DNA from 4 places in the Pseudoalteromonas obscura genome. Region 2 is predicted to be linked to each of the others. Evidence: predicted binding sites of a transcription regulator. Region 2 holds the regulator's gene; each other region holds the start of a gene.
The links. The regulator sigma-54, encoded in region 2, starts transcription at its own class of promoters, with help from an activator protein. The targets are predictions, from matches to a motif close to GTTGGCACGNNNNTNGNNT.
Positions count from the first base shown of each region.

Region 1 (3,728 bases), on a different contig from region 2:
TTTTTTTGCGCTGAATTCAAAGTGAATGAGACTAAATAGCAATATTCGCAGCCTATTACAATTTGTTTACCAATTAGGGGTGATGTAGGTTTTTTTTGTCACAAAAATCGCGTATATTTCACCCTTATGTCTGTAGTATTAAAGTATTTAGCCCTGTTAAATTCTTGTTTAACTACATCTCTCATTGCAGTCACTAGAGAAAGCTTCCATGCAAAAAGTATTAATTGTTGAAGATAGTAAGGTTGTTCAACAAATCTTACGCCATTTGGCATCACAACATTTAAATGTCGATATAGACTTTGCTTGGTCACTCAAGGAAAGTAAAGCATTACTAAAAAGCAACCGCTACACCTTGGCCTTGGTCGATTTAACTTTACCTGATGCGATGGACGCAGAGGTGGTGCAGTTAACTTTGAGCCAGAATGTCCCCACAGTCGTACTGACCTCTAAAATTGATGAATATAGTCGCCAACAAATGCTCGAAATGGGTGTGGTTGATTATGTGATTAAGGATAATCGTGATTCCTACTTGTATGCGATTAAACTCGTCAGTCGATTGTTAAGAAACCAGGGCTGCAAAGCACTCATTGCCGATGATTCCATGATCAGTCGAGCGGTAATGAGACAAATGTTAGAAAAGCAGCTGTTTACTGTTTTTGAAGCTCAAGATGGTGAGCAAGCGCTTACTATGTTGAAGGCTGAGCAAGAGATTAAACTACTGCTTACCGATTATGCTATGCCAACGATGGATGGTTTTGAGTTGGTTAAAGCTGTGCGTAACTTCCGAGGGCGTGATGACCTTGCTATTGTTGGCTTGTCCGGTGCTGGAACACACGGTCTTTCTGCCAAGTTTATTAAATATGGTGCCAATGATTTTTTAATGAAACCTTTTATGAACGAAGAGTTTCATTGTCGAGTAATGCAAACGATGGAGCAGCTAAATTTAATTGCTGATATTAAAGATTATGCTCATCGTGATTATCTAACTGGTTTGTATAACCGCCGTTATTTCTGCCAGCAAATGGACAAGTTACTTAAAACAGGCATACAACATAGCTGCTTGGCTCTGCTGGACTTGGACCTATTTAAAGAGATTAACGATAAATATGGTCATTTAGGTGGGGATAGTATCCTTACCCAAGTTGCCCAGCTGCTGACAGATTCATTCTCAGATAGCCTCGTTTCTCGCGTCGGTGGAGAGGAATTTGCTGTTTTGTTAGCGGAGCAAGATATAAAGAAAGCAAAAGCTACGTTTGATGATTTCCGAAGAAAGTTTGCCGAGAACATGTTCTCCATAGATGAGCACAAGTTACATTGCACTGTAAGTATAGGTATCGCACGATGTGAATTTCCCACATTGAGTGAGGTAATGCGTCACGCAGATAAAGCTTTGTATCAAGCAAAAGCACAAGGCCGTAATAGTGCAGTTGGTGCCTGCACCAAATCAAATCAAATATTGGAAGAGTGCACCACCTAAGTGCACTTTTTGCAATTTCCCATCTCAAAAAATATCTTATCTTATTGATTAGTAACATCTAATTTTGTTGGCATAAAGGTTGGATTGTGTATTCCATCAACAATAGGAATCACACTCCTCCGGAGGTCAACGATGAAAATGATAAGTGCGATTATTAAGCCATTTAAATTGGATGAAGTTCGCGAGGCGCTCGCCGAATTAGGCATTGAAGGTATGACGGTTGTCGATGTCAAAGGGTTTGGCAGACAGCGAGGTCACACTGAGCTATATCGAGGTGCTGAGTATCAAGTCGACTTTATTCCCAAAATAAAACTCGAAATTGCAACACACAGTGAAAATTGTCAGCGGGTCGTAGATACACTAACACAAGCAGCCAATACTGGAAAAATCGGTGATGGAAAAATTTTTGTGTATGACCTAGAGCAAATAGTGCGGATCCGCACTGGTGAATTAGACGAAGAAGCAATTTGAGAGGCAACTGATGGACAACACAATTATAGAATTACAATTCTCGCTCAACACGTTTTACTTCTTGATATCGGGCGTTTTAGTGATGTGGATGGCTGCGGGGTTTGCCATGTTAGAGGCGGGATTGGTCAGATCAAAAAACACCACCGAAATTTTAACCAAGAATATCGCGTTGTATGCAATCGCATGCACTATGTACTTGTTGATTGGTTACAACATCATGTATGTAGGAAATTCAGAAGGTGGATTTGTACCAAGCTTTGGCGCACTGATTGGAGAAGCCTCAGCGGATGCGGATCATGCACTAGAGTCTGATTTTTTCTTCCAAGTAGTTTTCGTAGCCACGGCTATGTCTATTGTCTCAGGAGCGGTCGCCGAGCGCATGAAGTTGTGGGCGTTTTTATTGTTCACCGTGGTATTGACCGGCGTTATTTATCCAATTCAAGGGTATTGGAGCTGGGGGGCTGGATTTTTATCTGAACTGGGTTTTGTTGACTTTGCTGGCTCCGCAATTGTTCATGGCGCGGGGGCTGCGGCTGCACTTGCGGGAGTATTGCTGTTAGGGGCGAGAAAAGGAAAGTATGGTAAGCACGGCGAAATATACCCAATCCCGGGTTCTAATTTGCCACTAGCAACACTCGGCACCTTTATTTTGTGGATGGGATGGTTTGGCTTTAATGGGGGATCTCAATTGTTTTTAGCCGACAAAGAAAATGCCATTGCAGTGAGTCAAATTATGCTTAATACCAATGCTGCCGCAGCCGCTGGTGCGATATCTGCACTGTTGGTCTGTAAAGTCATGTGGAAAAAAGCGGATTTAACGATGATCTTAAATGGGGCGCTGGCTGGATTAGTGAGCATTACAGCGGAACCCGCCTCTCCAACACCGCTTTTAGCCTGTATCATAGGTGCATTAGGTGGCAGTTTGGTGGTGTTCAGTATCGTTACATTGGATAAATTCAAAATTGATGATCCGGTCGGTGCTATTTCTGTTCATGGTGTATGTGGTTGCTTAGGGATAATGATGGTGCCATTTTCAAATAGCGAAGCTAATTTTGTATCTCAGTTAATTGGGCTTATATCCATTCTCGGTTTTGTGTTTGTTACCTCTTATTTGGTCTGGGCTCTTTTGAAAAAGACCATGGGGATCCGAGTAAGCGAAGAGGAAGAACTCAGTGGTATGGACCAACATGACTGTGGGGTTGACGCGTATCCAGAGTTTGTCACGATACGTAACCACTAACAGTTAAAAGATTAAAAAAGCAGGCTTTAGCCTGCTTTTTTGGTTTCAGTGACCGTTAATCTAAGTTACTCTAGCATCATTCTAGATATCGTAAAAATTACTCCGGTAAATGTCAGAGAAAAAACGTACCCCTGCAAGTAAATCAAAGCCGAAGCGCGCAACTAAGAAGTCATCGAATTCTAAAAAAATGCCTATTAAGGAGCGTTTAGGGGTATTTAAATCCCGGGTTTTACAAACGCTGTGGTCGCTATTTTGGAAAGGTGGCCTGGCAGTTTGCTGTGCGGTTGCTATGTACGTTGTATACCTAGATGCGAAAGTGAGCAAGCAATTTGAAGGCAATAAATGGCAACTTCCAGTGCAAGTATACGCACGAGCGATGACCTTTTATCCCGACCAGTATTTGTCAGAAGATGAAGTGATTTGGGAGTTGGATCGACTAAATTATTCTCGTGTAAATCGCATTAAAAGAACCGGACAATATCTGGTCCAAGGTCGCACAATCACCATATACCGTCGCGCTTTTGAATTTTATGAAGGCGA
Region 1 is NZ_JASJUT010000006.1:265,439-269,166, reverse strand. It holds gene QNM18_RS15835 (response regulator) at 209-1,477, shown strand; gene QNM18_RS15830 (P-II family nitrogen regulator) at 1,610-1,948, shown strand; gene QNM18_RS15825 (ammonium transporter) at 1,959-3,188, shown strand; gene mrcB (penicillin-binding protein 1B) at 3,376-3,728, shown strand, end outside.
Region 1: a site for sigma-54 is predicted at 1,544-1,562, ahead of QNM18_RS15830 (P-II family nitrogen regulator). Genes of this name have one in related genera too.

Region 2 (3,728 bases):
CCAACCGGATGATGCGCTCAGAGCAGCCAGTGGTCATTACAGGCCCAAGTGTAACAATTACTGGAAAAGGCCTTATCGCCGATCTCAATATTGAGGTCATTGAACTCATCAACCACACCGAAACGATTTATGATAAGCAATAAACTAAGTGCAACCCTACTATTTACTTGTGCTATTGGACTACTGCCACATAGCGTATTCGCTAATAGTAACCAAGAGCAAGTCATTATCAGTTCAGGCAAGCAGCAAGCACAATTACAGACTAACATCGGCGTATTTGAAGAAAATGTCGAAATTATTCATGGCCAGAGAAAGATCTTTGCAGATCGCCTTGAAGTACATCGGCGAGAAGAGCTAGGCGAGAATAAACAATTGTTAGTTGCGACTGGCTCTCCCGCAATCTTTCAGGAACGACAAACTGATGGCTCACTCTTAAAAGCCAGCGCCAATGAAGTGCGCTATGATGTCGCAAATCGCCTGCTGACAATCAAGGGTAACGCAGAGATCAGCCAAGCAGGCCAAAAGATTTCCGCTCAAGAAATACTCTATGATATGGAAAAACAGCTGATCAGCGCACAAAAAGCCAATGACGAAGGTAAGCGCGTAAGAACAGTCTTACTCCCTGTTGACAAAAAACAAGATGGTAACAAGGAGCAACAGTGAGCACACTAAAAGCCACAGCACTCGCCAAAAGCTACAAAGGCAGACAAGTTGTTAAAAATGTCGAACTAAGTGTTGAAGCTGGGAGCATTGTGGGTTTGCTAGGGCCTAATGGCGCAGGTAAAACCACCACTTTTTATATGATTGTCGGTTTAGTGCCAAGTGACAAAGGCAGCATTCACATTGATCAGCAAGACATCACCCTACTGCCAATGCACAGCCGTGCACGTATGGGGATAGGCTATTTACCACAAGAGTCATCGATATTCAGAAAGTTGACGGTTTATCAAAATTTAATGGCTATTTTGGAAACTCGTAAAGACCTAAATAAAGCTCAGCGTGAAACGATATTAAACGAATTATTGGACGAATTTAATATTCAACATATTCGCTCTAGTTTAGGAATGGCGCTTTCCGGTGGAGAGCGTCGTCGAGTCGAAATTGCTCGCGCTTTAGCCGCAGATCCAAAATTTATTCTATTAGATGAGCCTTTTGCTGGCGTTGATCCCATTTCAGTGTTAGATATAAAGAAAATTATTGAGCATTTAAAAAACCGTGGAATCGGTGTGTTGATCACAGATCACAATGTGCGTGAAACATTGGATGTATGTGAAAAAGCCTATATTGTTTCCCATGGTGAATTAATTGCTTCAGGTAGTCCTGAACATGTTTTAGCGGATCAAACAGTCCGAGATGTCTACTTAGGCGAACAATTCAGGCTATAGTTAAGAATAAGCGTAACAACAGAAAGGATTGTTAGAGATACATGAGGCAATCGCTACAGCTGCGCATGGGGCAGCAATTAACAATGACACCACAACTGCAGCAGGCGATTCGCCTGCTGCAGTTGAGCACATTAGACCTCCAGCAAGAAATTCAAGAAGCGCTGGACAGCAATCCTTTATTGGAAGTAGAAGAAAACGAACAAGAGTCTTTTGACAACGGTCTAGATAAAACGCAAGAGCAATCACAGACAAGCGAAAAAGCGGAGTCCAGTTCTGAGGAGATCCCTGAGCCGCAGCTCAGTGATTATGAGCAAGACACTGACACAGCTCTAAATAAAGAGACACTCAGCGATGAGATGGCGATGGATGTTACTTGGGATGAATACATCAGTGCGGCACCGGTTAGTTCATCAGGACCTATGCCTGAGGATGAAAGTGTTTACCAAGGGCAAACAACAGAAAGCTTGCAAGAATATTTGATGTGGCAGCTTGAGCTCACGCCATTTAGCGCGACGGATAGACTGATCGCACTGTCAATTGTAGAGGGGGTCGATGATTCTGGCATTTTAACCGTATCGTGTGAAGACATTTTAGAAAGCTTGAATCTAGACAATGATCAAGATCCCGTCGAACTCGATGAAGTTGAAGCTGTATTAAAACGCATCCAACTCTTTGATCCAGTAGGCATCGCCGCTCGAAGCCTTCAGGAATGCTTAATCGTACAACTCAATCAATTTGCAGCAGACACCCCTTGGCTTGAACAAACCAAGTTAGTTATCGATGAACATATCGATCTATTAGCGAATCGTGATTATCGTACTATCATGAAGAAAACAAAGCTCAAAGAAGGTGAGCTAAAAGAAGTGATGACGTTGATCCACAGCTTAAACCCTAAGCCCGCGGCAAGTATAGTGCAAGAAGAAGCCGATTACGTGATCCCTGATGTCTCAGTGAAAAAGGTCAAGGGGCGTTGGGTTGTAGAGCTAAACCCTGACTCTATGCCTAAAATAAGAGTTAACGATCATTACGCTGCAATGTCTCGCTCTGTAAAATCAAGCAGTGACAGTCAATTTATTCGCTCTCATTTACAAGAAGCAAAGTGGTTTATTAAAAGCCTTGAAAGCAGAAATGAAACTTTATTGAAAGTTACTAATTGCATTGTGCAGCAACAACAGGCATTCTTTGAACATGGCCCTGAGGCAATGAGACCTATGGTACTCAATGATGTTGCTGAAATGGTTGACATGCACGAGTCGACAATATCTCGAGTAACAACGCAAAAATACATGCACACGCCTCGTGGCATTTACGAATTGAAATACTTCTTCTCGAGCCACGTTAGTACCGAGAATGGTGGTGAATGCTCTTCCACAGCAATCCGAGCACTCATCAAAAAGCTAATTGCAGCTGAAAACTCAGCTAAACCTTTGAGTGATAGCAAAATTGCAGATGTATTAGCTGATCAAGGTATTAAGGTGGCAAGACGTACTATTGCCAAATACCGAGAGTCTTTGGCTATTCCACCGTCTAATCAACGTAAGAGCTTGATTTAGGCGTAACAAAAGAAGGAAAAATGCTTATGCAACTAAATTTAACTGGTCGCCATGTAGAAATTACCGATTCATTAAGAGACTACGTAACGAGTAAGTTTGCGAAGCTAGAAAGGCATTTTGATCACATCAACAACGTACATGTAATCTTAGATGTCGAAAAACTCATACAAAAAGCAGAAGCCACATTGCATGTCAACGGAGGTGAATTGTTCGCTTCTACAGAACATAAAGATATGTATGCAGCAATTGATGGTTTGATTGATAAGCTAGACCGACAAGTGATTAAACATAAAGAGAAGCTAACTCGACACTAAATCATGAAACTTAGCACACTCATTTCCGAGGACTGTAGCAAAGCTGCGGTCCTTTTTAATAGTAAGAAAAGAATACTTCAATATATTAGTGAGTTGGCGCAGCAAAAAATTCCAAGTGCCAATCAACATGAGATTCTTGAGGCACTTTTATGCCGCGAAAAGCTTGGCAGTACAGGGATAGGTAAAGGGATAGCGATCCCACATGGTAGATTGCCAGGTTTAAATAATATTGTTGCCATCATACTTGTAAATCAACAAGCCATTCCTTTTGATGCCTATGACGATCGCAATGTAGACATTTTTGTTGCACTCATCGTACCAGATGGTGAAAATAAACAACATTTAGAGACCTTAGCTAGTATCGCTGGTAAACTAAATAACAAAGCTTTTTGTAAACGACTTAGGCAAGCAAGTAATGATAGCGAGCTTCATCAAGTCCTTGTTGAGTTTGATAAATAATAGGAATTAAACGTGGA
Region 2 is NZ_JASJUT010000011.1:95,095-98,822, reverse strand. It holds gene lptC (LPS export ABC transporter periplasmic protein LptC) at 1-143, shown strand, start outside; gene lptA (lipopolysaccharide transport periplasmic protein LptA) at 133-663, shown strand; gene lptB (LPS export ABC transporter ATP-binding protein) at 660-1,385, shown strand; gene QNM18_RS20950 (RNA polymerase factor sigma-54) at 1,427-2,938, shown strand; gene hpf (ribosome hibernation promoting factor) at 2,965-3,252, shown strand; gene ptsN (PTS IIA-like nitrogen regulatory protein PtsN) at 3,256-3,711, shown strand; gene rapZ (RNase adapter RapZ) at 3,724-3,728, shown strand, end outside.

Region 3 (3,728 bases), on a different contig from region 2:
GAGATAAGTAAAGGCGAAGTCAGTGCTGCAAATACAACAACAGACAATACATTTACCAAAGTGACTGATCCTAATGCCACATAATAGAACATACAGGATAAAACCAATGACGCCACGAGCACCAGAACATAAGCGATTGCGCCAGCTTTGCGTTCACCGTATTTTCGAACCAAATTAGAGAGAATTCGAGCCCAAGACCCAAACGAAGAATCAAGCATAATAATAGTCACCTTGTTAACCAGGCCATTATACCTCAGCTGAGCACATATGCGAGCGACCAAATAGTGTAACTTTGTTGAAAAAACTCAAACTTTTGAAATAAGGCAGCACTGAGTAACCACACAAATAGTGTGATAACGTATCAAATAATGCACACTCAATCTGTTTTTGTTTATTCTAATTAAGAATATCCACAGAAAAAAAACTCATTTTAGTGTAATATGAGAGCATTTTTGATGTCGTGATTAAAGAGAGTTTAAATGCCAACTTCAATGCCAGACATTGCACACAATGCAGATGCGCTTCAAACCGGAACCTTAGACTGGGTAGGAATGGGGGACATTGAGCTGCCTCTACAATTAGCAAGTAAGGGCCTTCAAGAACTTCCTGTTAATGCCAAGGCTGACGCTTTCGTCAGTTTAAATAAGCCCGAAGCAAAAGGCATTCACATGTCGAGGCTGTTTTTGGCGTTAGATACACTATCTTGCGAACAAACTCTGACACCTGCCACGCTAGCATCATTACTTGATCAATTTGTGACAACACATAAAGATCTAAGCAATGCGGCAAAAGTTGTTCTCAATTTTGAATTACCTTTGCGCCGCGCTTCGTTATTAAGTGGGAAACAAGGCTGGAAGAGCTACCCTGTAACCATCACGGCAACAATAAAAGATCAAGCATTAAGTATTGAGCTTGCAGTTGATGTAACTTATTCGTCAACTTGCCCATGTTCTGCTGCGCTTGCCAGACAGCTTATTCAAAATGCATTTGAAGAAAACTTTTCAGGTAAAACCTTGGACCATGACAGTGTTCATGCTTGGCTAGGCACAACGGAAGGGATCGTAGCCACCCCTCACTCACAGCGCTCTATCGCCAATATTAAAGTAAAGTTACCGCAAGGTGCCAAAGAGTTTGATATTAAAGGTTTAATAGATATCGCAGAGCAAGAATTAAAAACACCTGTACAAGCCGCGGTTAAACGCGAAGACGAGCAAGAGTTTGCCAGATTAAATGGCCAAAACTTGATGTTTTGTGAAGATGCGGCAAGAAAGCTAAAAGCACTGCTGAACCAAAATAACTTTGACGACTTTTACGTTAAAATTAATCACTATGAGTCACTGCATGCACACGACGCAGTAGCATATGCAGTTAAAGGCGTAGAGGGCGGTTACCAAGTTTAACCTGCCACATCGGCGTTAAGTATCCTTACCTTAACGCCGATTAAAAACCACTTCCGGCACACTCCTTGCTTAATAAATACCAAAGTCAATTTGTTGTCGTGGAGTGATTTATGGAATTAACACTTTTAGCTATTTTAGCGCTTGTAGTCATTGCCTCTATCGTAATTTCAAAATATACCGATGTGGGCGGCAATCCATATCCGTTTAATCGTAAAGATTCGGTTTTTACAACCGTAGAAGCATCATTTTTACAGTTACTAGAACGTGCCGTTGGCGATAAGTTTAAGATAGTCAGCCGTGTTAAACTTGTCGATGTCATAGAATGCAAACCTGGCCTATCTAAAAAAGCGCGCCGTTCTGCTATTACCAAAGCACAAAACAAACAGCTTGATTATGTGTTAGTAGATAAAAGCACGCTCAATATTGTAGCGGCTGTAGATTTAGTCAATAACTCAAATAAGAATGGCCACAAAGCACAAAAAGATTGGTTTGTAAGTGGTGCGTTAGAGTCCGCAGGGATCCCTCATATACGCATGAAAATCAAATCAGGTTATAAAAGCCCAGAGGTGCGAGCAGCTATCCTATTCAAGCTTGGCCAGAAACCTGAGCAAACCAAACCAGTACGTAACCGCAGTTACAAGCCGGCTGTTCTCTCCCCATCTCAGGCCAAAGCCGCAAGTACACAACTGGCAGAAATTTAGATTCCATTTGGCTGCTTGAGCTATTCAAGCAGCTTGCTTCATTGTTTTGCCGCCAAAAGAATGCTTTCAAAAGAAGAATGTATATAATGAGCAGTAACTAAAATACAAAGAGAATAATTATGAAAATTGGCATTATTGGTGCGATGGAGCAAGAAGTTACGATTTTACGTGACACCATGCAGTCTCCAAAAACACTTACAAAAGGCGGATTTACATTTTACACAGGTGAACTAGGCGGCCATGAAGTAACATTGGTGCAGTCTGGTATCGGTAAAGTTGCCGCAACCGTTGCAACAACCCTACTTATCGATAATTTTTCACCTGATTGCGTGATCAACACAGGTTCTGCTGGTGGATTTGAACCTTCACTAAATGTTGGTGATGTTGTTATCTCAAGTGAAGTACGTCACCATGATGTTGATGTCACAGCTTTTGGCTATGAATTAGGGCAAGTACCTCAAATGCCAGCAGGTTTCGCAGCTCATCCGGCTTTAATTAAAGCGTCGGAAGCGAGCATTCATGCTGTAAAAGATATCCAGACAATGGTAGGTCAAATCTGTACTGGCGATTCATTTATGTGTGATCCAGTACGTATTGAGAAAACACGTCAAGATTTTCCAAATATGCTAGCTGTGGAAATGGAAGGAGCAGCCATTGCACAAGCTTGTCATGTGTTAAATACTCCGTTCGTTGTGATCCGCTCTCTATCTGATATTGCAGGTAAGGAATCTCCTCAGTCATTTGAAGAGTACCTAGAAGTAGCATCGGTTAATTCGTCTAAGCTAGTTATGGCATTGCTTGAAGAGTTAACACAGGTAACCCTGTAAGTGTTTATCACTTTATTGCAAGCCCAAGAGGGCTTGCTCATCTTTTGCTTAGCAGTAATTTGTGCTTTTAGCTTGAATCTATCTAAGCTCTACCACCCCAATACCATTTTTACACTTATAACCAGCAATTTGGCCAAGCGTGTAGTTCGTAAAGGTAATAAAGTAACTCAGCATAAGCTCTCAGGCGCGCTCGCCTGTATATTACCTACACTCACGATTATCATGTTGCTATACACACTGTCTTACATCTCTTTTTATCCTCAGTGGTTTGGCGGGTTAATTTTATTTTTATGTTTGGATACCCACTTTGAAGGACGGGCCAAACGCATTGCGAGGCTGTTATCTCAAGGTCAAAAAGGTTCAGCTAAACAGCTGCTGGCCAGCATTGTAAACCGAGACACTACAAAGTTATCAGAAGTGGGCATCATAAAAGCTTCGCTAGATTCTCTGGCACTTAATACAATCCGTCATTTTTATCTAATTATTATTTTTTATCTGATTGCGGGTCCCTATTTAGCGCTGACGTATAAATTATTACTATTATGCGACCAAAGTTGGCGAAAACAGCTTTGCGTACAACACCCTTTCATGACTGCCGTACAAAAAATCATATACCTACTCGAATGGCTTCCAATTAGATGTTTCGTCCTAATTATGGCGTTAACCCAAAACCTCGCGAAGACGCAACATTACTTAAAACATTATGCACAGCACTACGTAAACAAAAATTCAGGATGGATCATGGCGTTATTCTCTGCCAGCTTAAATGTGCAGCTCGCAGGTCCCCGCTTTTACCATGA
Region 3 is NZ_JASJUT010000004.1:243,914-247,641, reverse strand. It holds gene arcB (aerobic respiration two-component sensor histidine kinase ArcB) at 1-218, opposite strand, end outside; gene folE2 (GTP cyclohydrolase FolE2) at 480-1,400, shown strand; gene QNM18_RS12450 (DUF2726 domain-containing protein) at 1,511-2,101, shown strand; gene mtnN (5'-methylthioadenosine/S-adenosylhomocysteine nucleosidase) at 2,221-2,928, shown strand; gene QNM18_RS12440 (cobalamin biosynthesis protein CobD/CbiB) at 2,929-3,728, shown strand, end outside.
Region 3: a site for sigma-54 is predicted at 1,453-1,471, ahead of QNM18_RS12450 (DUF2726 domain-containing protein). Genes of this name have one in related genera too.

Region 4 (3,728 bases), on a different contig from region 2:
ATGGTACGCTCCTAATTACTCTGATTCTGGCATGTAGTAGTGGGTGTCTCTGTCACTGGTTTTATACCAGTCCTGTGCCTGTGTACCGCTTGACTCAACCCAGGTTTCATAATTAGGGTATGCCCATAGCACATCAATATATTCACGCGGGTAGTTGAATTCTTCACTCACTGTCAACGCCCAAGGCAGGTTATCTGCGGTTCTGAAGTAGCGGTTTAGGCTTGGATCTGATGAGTCATCAACCTTACCAAAGCGGGTCTGGTCAAATAAATCTGTCGGCGGATAATCAGCCATGTGGACTTCGATTGTGCGATCTGCTGTTCTAAAGATAAAGAAATCTAAATCGGCGATACTCAAGCTTGGTTGTGATGCTTCAAAGGTCACATCTAATGTAAACGGTATCGGTTCAAAGTAACTACACTCTTTCACTGTATTGAAATGCGTGCATTTGCCTGACTCACCAGTTTGGGTAAATAATTGTGTATTACTCCAAAGTTGTAAAACAGCATTACTTTGGTACTCTTCTACCGACTTTTCAAAAGCTTGACCATCTATGGTGATGGTTGCACTTTCGATTAAGCTCGGTACTGTGTTCATTAATCTTAGCGCATACCCGTTTTCATATGCTGCGCCGCGTGCCGTTATCCAACCGTGCAAAATAAACCCACTGACTTCGTTGTTAGCATCAAAGGTTGTTTGAATGCGCTGCTTAACAACTAAGTCGTTTAAGTCGTAGTCACCACGCTGTGGCCAATTATCTTCATAAGCAAGTGTTGAGACACCTGTCTGCGAAGGGAAGTATTGGCTGTGTGAACGTCTAAAGTTGTTCGGGAATTCATCTTGGTCGTCTGGAATTCCGTCAGCATCGCTATCATTGGCCTCAGGCATAACAACGAGGTTGCTCGATTGGATAGCAGTGCCTGGACTACTTTGAACACTGAAAACAGCATCGTTAAAGTCGTTATCACCCCAAGTACGTGGTAAGTCCTCGAAACCAATGACCACTTCTTGCTCTTGCTCATCATATAGCAACACGCAGTGCTGTCTTAAATCTTCAGTTGGTTCTGGGTTGAGGGATGAAAGAGAATAATAGTATGGGATCTGCCAAGGTTTTACGCCGGTATAATACCAAAAGCCATTTGCAGCTACAAAAAAGCCAATACTGGTGCCTGCTGGGTGTGTACCAATACTGACTCTGTGACCATTGGTTAAGTGCGGATAACTTAAGTTTGGAAACACAATGGTTTCTTGGATTTGATCCGCGGATGTGGGGGGATTTTCTGGATCAAATGTAAAGTAGCCAAAAGAGTTTTTGTAACCAGCACCTTCGTGAATAAAAGTGATAAATACTTCTGCTTCCTCGGTCAAATGAATTGTAGACCCACTATCACCAGTAATGAACGCTTCGTTTACTTTCGCTTCAGGTAGTGCGTTGCTAATTCTCTGAAAGAAGTCGCTTCCATACTGATCTCGTGCATAGATGAGATCACTGGGTTTACCTGTATTTTGATTATAGCCACCAGGCCACACCTGACCTGACTGAAACTGCCATACGTAGTTGCCATCGACTTGTTGCACAGCGACCGCGTTGGATGCCAAAGTGCACAGTGCAGCAGAAAAGCACATCTTTGTTAAATAGCTCATAACGTGTAGACCTTGTTTTCGAATAAGTTAATTACACGTGAGCAGCAACCATGCCAAAATATTAATTCATTATATTACAATGACATATGGTTTTTAGTGTGCGTTTTAGAGCCTGTTTTTTGCAAATTCATATGCATATTTTTTAGATTTTTTAAAATGAAAAAAATATTTTTTATGCAAACTAAGGCTGAGTTTGCTTTATTTTAAAAAAGCGCGAAATCATATTAAGGAGTAGTAAGTGATAAAGAATAAAAGTGAGACTCTGGTATTTAGCGTTGCATTAAATGGCTACCAATGGCGTTATAGCCACTGTATAAAAAGCCAAAAGCAATACGCAAAAAAAATGGGCTATGACTATGTGGTCATCACTCGCCCACTATTTACCTCGTTAGGGGTAGAGTGCTGCTGGCTTAAGCTTTTACTATTAAAAGCAGCGTTGCAAGCTGGTTATAATAATGTGCTGTTTGTTGATGCTGATGCATTCATACAAGACGATTGCCCACAATTAGGATCGCTTTTCGTGGCAGGTAAGTTCATTTATATGGCTCATGGTTTTAGTGGAGAAATTAATTCCGGTGTGATGTTAGTACGTAATACACCGGCAGCGATAAAATGGTTTGAACAAGTACTTGGTGCGATTGAAACCCCAGTAGCAGAGTCGCAAGGGATTGGCTGGGGAGAAAATGGCCATGTGGCGCACTTTGCGAAAAGCTCCTCTGGGTTTCAGTTGATTTCTGATAAATGGAATAATACGCACTCGAAAGACATGAAGGATTATATCCGTCACTTTAATTATGGCCCTTTGAAAAATAGCTTTTTTGATAAAATGGTCCATAAAATCATTTTTAAAGTGAGTAAGATGCTTCTTAAGTGCGATCTCAATGATACCCTGCAACAAGGCAAAAAACTCTCAGTCGTTAATCGTAAATTGCCGGCGCTATTTAACAGAGTACGTCGTATTTATCCGCAATTTAGTAAGTAACTAAGAAGTGTAGCTGTAAGCCGGTTCGTGTTTTTTATATTAAAAATGACTTCTCGTTGTGCTTTGCAAATTAAAAAACTCTATTCAATAGAAAATTGTAAAATGAGATTAAATTTATTTAATTCAACACTTTAAATTTTTCATTTCATTTGGCACAGTCCTCGCAATTACCTCTACATCAAAGATTATGGAGGTAGTAACATGGCTGCTCAGACCAAAAAATATACAACTGCATCGACAGGCAAAACAAGTGCAACACGTACTGCAATTAGATCTACGTTTGCATTGGTTTTGATGGTCGCTTTATTACCACTGTATTTACTGAACACACTACTTGCAGTGCTTTTTTTTAAAGCACCACTCAAAAGTGAAAACTGGATAGATGTCGGCGGAGATGTAGTAGCGCTTTATCGCTGGCAAGTTGGCCTTTTCAAATCAAGCGCTAATTTAATTAATGTTGCGTTGGGCCAAGTTCATTTTGTGGGCACGCCCATTATTCGCGGCACAACATCAATTCCAAACGTGAAACGGTTTAAATCGCCGTGCGAGAAAGCCGGGTTATATGATTGTTTGCAGCTACATAATGCCACAGGTCTAGTTGTGAGTGATGAGCTAACGCTGCTTGAGGCCCAAACGCAGCAAAATTGTATTCAAGATGCATTGATGGTTATGAAGCTAGTTATGTGCAAAACGCTCTACAAAAAAGGCGGTAGCAAACAGGCGGAAAGCCACATGTTTGGTATACCGTTCGCCAACACCAAGATGCACGATGCAATTGATTGGGTATGTCAAAATGAACAGTCACAGACAAAATGTCGTGTTGGATACTTCCTCAACGTTAACTCAATCAATTTAGCGGCTAACAACATCGAACTACACAGTACACTTTGCGGCAGTGACAAGAACTTCGTAGACGGATCAGGCATGCGGATCGCAGCGCAGCATTCAGGCATCGATTTGGCGGACAACATCAACGGCACAGATATGCTGCCCCTACTATGCGAGCAAGCTGTACAGACAAAACAGTCTTTCTTTTTGCTAGGCGCAAAAGAAGGTGTTGCCCAAAAAGCAGGTGAGTCATTGCAAAAACAATATGTAGGCT
Region 4 is NZ_JASJUT010000002.1:554,568-558,295, reverse strand. It holds gene QNM18_RS06685 (hypothetical protein) at 1-2, opposite strand, end outside; gene QNM18_RS06680 (LruC domain-containing protein) at 16-1,644, opposite strand; gene QNM18_RS06675 (putative nucleotide-diphospho-sugar transferase) at 1,883-2,626, shown strand; gene QNM18_RS06670 (WecB/TagA/CpsF family glycosyltransferase) at 2,828-3,728, shown strand, end outside.
Region 4: a site for sigma-54 is predicted at 1,684-1,702, ahead of QNM18_RS06680 (LruC domain-containing protein). Genes of this name have one in related genera too.